DNA from 2 places in the Streptosporangium sp. 'caverna' genome. Region 1 is predicted to be linked to the other one. Evidence: riboswitches for the same ligand, from Rfam matches in the RefSeq annotation. Region 1 holds a riboswitch; the other holds the start of a gene.
The links. Region 1 has a riboswitch for glycine ahead of gcvT (glycine cleavage system aminomethyltransferase GcvT). Riboswitches for the same ligand answer to the same signal wherever they lie in the genome.
Positions count from the first base shown of each region.

Region 2: linked by a shared signal. The riboswitch ahead of gcvP (aminomethyl-transferring glycine dehydrogenase) and the one ahead of gcvT (glycine cleavage system aminomethyltransferase GcvT) in region 1 are both predicted to bind glycine.

Region 1 is NZ_CP029711.1:1,581,316-1,583,508, forward strand. It holds gene gcvH (glycine cleavage system protein GcvH) at 1-237, opposite strand, end outside; gene gcvT (glycine cleavage system aminomethyltransferase GcvT) at 234-1,325, opposite strand; glycine riboswitch at 1,359-1,453, opposite strand; glycine riboswitch at 1,454-1,552, opposite strand; gene DKM19_RS07120 (PadR family transcriptional regulator) at 1,699-2,193, opposite strand, start outside.
Region 2 is NZ_CP029711.1:3,958,949-3,961,141, reverse strand. It holds gene gcvP (aminomethyl-transferring glycine dehydrogenase) at 1-1,048, opposite strand, end outside; glycine riboswitch at 1,206-1,297, opposite strand; gene DKM19_RS17480 (MerR family transcriptional regulator) at 1,312-1,932, opposite strand; gene DKM19_RS17475 (bifunctional nuclease family protein) at 2,077-2,193, opposite strand, start outside.

The DNA.
Region 1 (2,193 bases):
GATCTCGCCGCTGACCGGGGCGAAGATGTCGCTCACCGACTTGGTCGACTCGACCTCGCCGACCGCGTCGCCGGCGGCGACCGTCGTACCGGCCTCGGGGACCTGTACGAAGACCACGTCACCCAGCGCCTCGGCGGCATACGCGGTGATGCCCACGGTGAGGGTCAGGCCGTCGTCGACGCCGGCGATCCACTCGTGTTCCTTGGTGTACTGCAGGTCCTCGGGAATGCTGCTCACTTTTTCCTCCTGTAGAAAGGCAGTTCGACGACGTCGACTGCCTCGTGGCTACCCCGGATGTCCACGGCCAGGCCGGTGGACAGGCCGTTGTCCACATAGGCCATCGCGATGGGCCTGCCCAGTGACTGGGAGGGCGCTCCGCTGGTGACCTCGCCGACGACGCTGCCGTCACCGGCGACGACCACCGGATACCCATGGCGGGGCACCCTGCGGCCGGTCGCGATCAATCCGACCAGGCGGCGGGTCGGCGGGACGTCCTTGAGCGGTTCCAGGGCGGCCCGGCCGACGAAGTCGCCCGGTTTGTCAAACCTCACCACACGGCCCAGCCCGGCGTCGAACGGAGTGTGCTCCGCCGACAGTTCATTGCCGTAGAGCGGCATGCCCGCCTCCAGGCGGAGGGTGTCGCGTGCGGACAGTCCGGCGGGGATCAGGCCGTACGGCTCGCCCGCCTTGGTGAGCGCCGCCCAGAGCGGCTCCGCGTCACCGGCCGGGACGAACAGCTCGAAGCCGTCCTCGCCGGTGTAACCGGTGCGGGCGACGAGCGCCTCGCGGCCGGCCACGGTGGCGGGAAGCCCCGCGTAATATTTGAGCCCGTCGAGGTCGGCGTCGGTGAGCTCGCCCAGGATGGCCTGTGCCCGCGGGCCCTGGACCGCGATCAGCGCGTACTCCTCGGAGCGGTCGTCCACCGTCGCGTCGAAGTCCTTGGCGCGATCGGTGAGCTCGGCGGCGACGCGGGGATAGTTGGAGGCGTTGGCGACGACCATGAACTCGTCGGGGGCCAGCCGGTAGACGATCAGATCGTCCAGCACGTGGCCTTCGGCGTCGACGATCATCGTGTAGCGGGCGCGGCCCGGCTCGACGGCGGAGATGTAGCCGACCAGCGCGTAGTCGAGGGCCTCGCCGGCCTGCGGGCCGGTCACGAAGATCTCGCCCATGTGGGACAGGTCGAACAGTCCTGCCGCCTGGCGGACCGCGTTGTGCTCGGTGGACTCGCTGCCGTAGCGGAGCGGCATCAGCCAGCCCGCGAAATCGGTCAGCGTCGCGCCGAGGGTCTCGTGGACGCCGCGCAGCGGCGTAGGTCGGGACATGTTCGCACCTCAGGCAGGGGACAGATGAGAGCATCCTCCCCCTCTGTCATGGGTGCCTGAGAGTTTCGCCCGATTTTTGCCGGACTTTCACCTTCGGCGAGGCCGCGGGGCCTGCTTTCCAGAGGACACCTACCCGTACGGTCCTTTGCCTTGAGAGGTTCGCGGGGAGGGCTTGCTCCTTCAGGGGTCCTGGTCTGGCTGTCAGGACGCTCTCCCGCACGGGATTCATCGGTGTTGCGACCAGCCTAACGGCCCGCACCTGCCCGGCGAAATCCCCCTGCGGTGAGGCCCCCTTCCCGGCGCCTCCCCGTGCCTGGCCCGCCTTGCCGGCGGGTCGCTCCGCGCCCCGGGATCGGACATCGGGAAGGCGGGGTCAGGCGCTTTCGCCCGCCGTGAGCAGACCGTCGCCGGGGAGGTCGTCCTCGGCGGGCGCGTCCTCGGTCCGTACGGTGCGCACCGCTCCGCCGCCGGCGGCCGTCGCGGCCAGACGTTCCTCGGCGCCGTCGACGATCTGCAGGTCGGCCCTGGTGTGCGCGATGGCCGCGTCGACGAGCAGGGACACCAGGGGGTCGTTCTGCTCGCGGCGAAGGCGCGTCAGCGCGGCCAGGTCCGACAGGTATGCCCTGCGCTGCGCGGACACGAACGCGCCGAGGGACTCCGTGCCCAGCCGGCCGGCCGCGAGCAGCTTGAGGAACAGCTCGTCCCGGAACCCCGACGAACGGATCCACGGGGTGCCCGCCCACTCCCGGAGCTCGTCGGCGCCCGCCTCGGTCAGCTGGTAGAGCGTCTTGTCCGGGCGGTCGCTCTGCGCCACGTGGCTGCGGGTCACGTGACCGTCCCTGACCAGCCGTTCCAGGATCTGGTACAG
Region 2 (2,193 bases), 2.4 Mb from region 1:
GGTAGACGGCGTACATGCCCGCGATCACGGCGAGCAGCACCTGCGCGGTGCAGATGTTGCTGGTCGCCTTCTCCCTGCGGATGTGCTGCTCGCGGGTCTGCAGCGCGAGTCGGTAGGCGGGGCGCCTGTCGGCGTCCTGGGAGACTCCGACCAGGCGGCCGGGCATCTGGCGCTGCAGTCCCTCGCGAACCGCCATGTAGGCCGCGTGGGGGCCGCCGAAGCCGAGCGGGACGCCGAAGCGCTGCGAGGAGCCGATCGCGATGTCGGCGCCGAGCTCGCCGGGCGCGGCGAGCATGGTGAGGGCGAGCAGGTCGGCGGCGGCGACCATCTGGGCGCCGCGCGCGTGGGCGGCGTCGGCGATGGCGCGGAAGTCCCTGACCCGGCCGCTGGCGCCCGGATACTGGACGAGCACGCCGAAGCACTCGGGGAGCTCGCCGGTGAAGTCACTCTCGACCAGCTCGATGCCGATCGGCTCGGCCCGGGTCCGCAGCACCGCCTTGGTCTGCGGCAGCGCGTCGGCGTCGACCACGAACACGTTCGCGGCGCCGCGGCTCGCGCGGCGGGCCAGGGTCATGGCCTCGGCCGCGGCGGTGGCCTCGTCCAGCAGGGAGGCGCCGGCGACGTCGAGCGCGGTCAGGTCGGAGATGACCGTCTGGAAGTTGATCAGGGCCTCCAGCCGGCCCTGGGAGATCTCCGGCTGGTAGGGCGTGTACGCGGTGTACCAGCCCGGGTTCTCCAGGAGGTTGCGGCGGATGACGCCCGGGGTGATCGTGTCGTGGTAGCCGAGGCCGATCATCGAGGTGAGCACGCTGTTGCGCTCGGCGAGGGCGCGCAGCTCGGCGATGGCCTCGGGCTCGCTCGCCGCCGGGGGCAGGCTCAGCCGGTCGGAGAACCGGATCGCCTCCGGCACGGCCACCGCGATCATGTCGGCGGTGGAGGCGAACCCGACCGCCTCCAGCATGCGGGTCTGGTCTGCGTCGTCAGGTCCGATATGACGGGTCGAGAACGGCGGAGAGCTGAGCTCACTGAGCAGTGACAGGTCGGTCATGGAGAGCCTCCCGAGGCGGTGGAGACCGGCGCAGGGCGCGGGCCTATGCCGGATTCCCCCTCTGTCACCTCGACCTGAGAGCTTCGCCTCCCCTGCCGGGGAGGCTTTCACCGTCGGTGAGACGCGACTGGCGGACGCGTCTTCTTTCCAGAGTTGCCTCGTCCGCGCGGTACATGGTGCCTGAGAGATTCCGGGGAGGTTGCTCCTTCGGCGCCCCGATCTTGTCGGGGTCTCTCCCGCACGGTGTCAGTGGCGAGACAACTTTACCCCGTGCGGCGAGCCCTGCGACGACGGGCCAGCTCATCGGCGTGATGATCTTCTAAAGGGCTCTCGCTCGACTCCGCAGGTTCGCCGGGAAGATCTGCGAGGGAGCCCTCCACCTCCTGCCACACCCGGCCGAGCGCGATGCCGAAAACGCCCTGACCTCCCTGAAGGAGGTCGATGACCTCGTCGGGCGAGGTGCACTCGTAGACGCTCACCCCGTCGCTCATCAAAGTGATCTGGGCGAGGTGGTTGACGCCGCGGTCGCGCAGGTGCTGCACCGCGATGCGGATCTGCTGGAGGGAGACGCCGGTGTCGAGCAACCGTTTGACGACCTTGAGCACCAGGATGTCGCGGAAGCCGTACAGCCGTTGGGTACCCGAGCCGTGAGCGGCTCGGACGGTGGGCTCGACCAGTCCGGTGCGTGCCCAGTAATCCAGTTGCCGGTAGGTGATGCCGACCGCGGCACAGGCCGTCGCACCCTTGTATCCGAGGTCGGCGGGCACTTTCACCGGTTGCCCGTCGAACAGCAGACCTTCTTCACCCGCGCGCTGACGTGCCGATTGGCGCCGTTCCGGGTCATCCTGATCGGCGTTTCTATCCTCGCCGCTGCTGACCGCCACGCGGACCTCCGGCTTTCTCTCATCCCACGGCCTGATCTGGGGGTTTGCGCACGGCCGCAGGTTTCACTTGCACCGTAAGACTGGGGCCAAGCTCAGTCAACGACCCCACCCGGCGCGTCGTGAAGCGTAAATGCACCGAAATACCTACCCCGCGCGACCAAAGTCCTCGGGTGTGATCGTGTCAAGGAATTCCCTGAACTTCTCCACTTCGTCCTCCTGGTCGTCGGGGATGATCACCCCGGCTTCCCGGACCACCTCCTC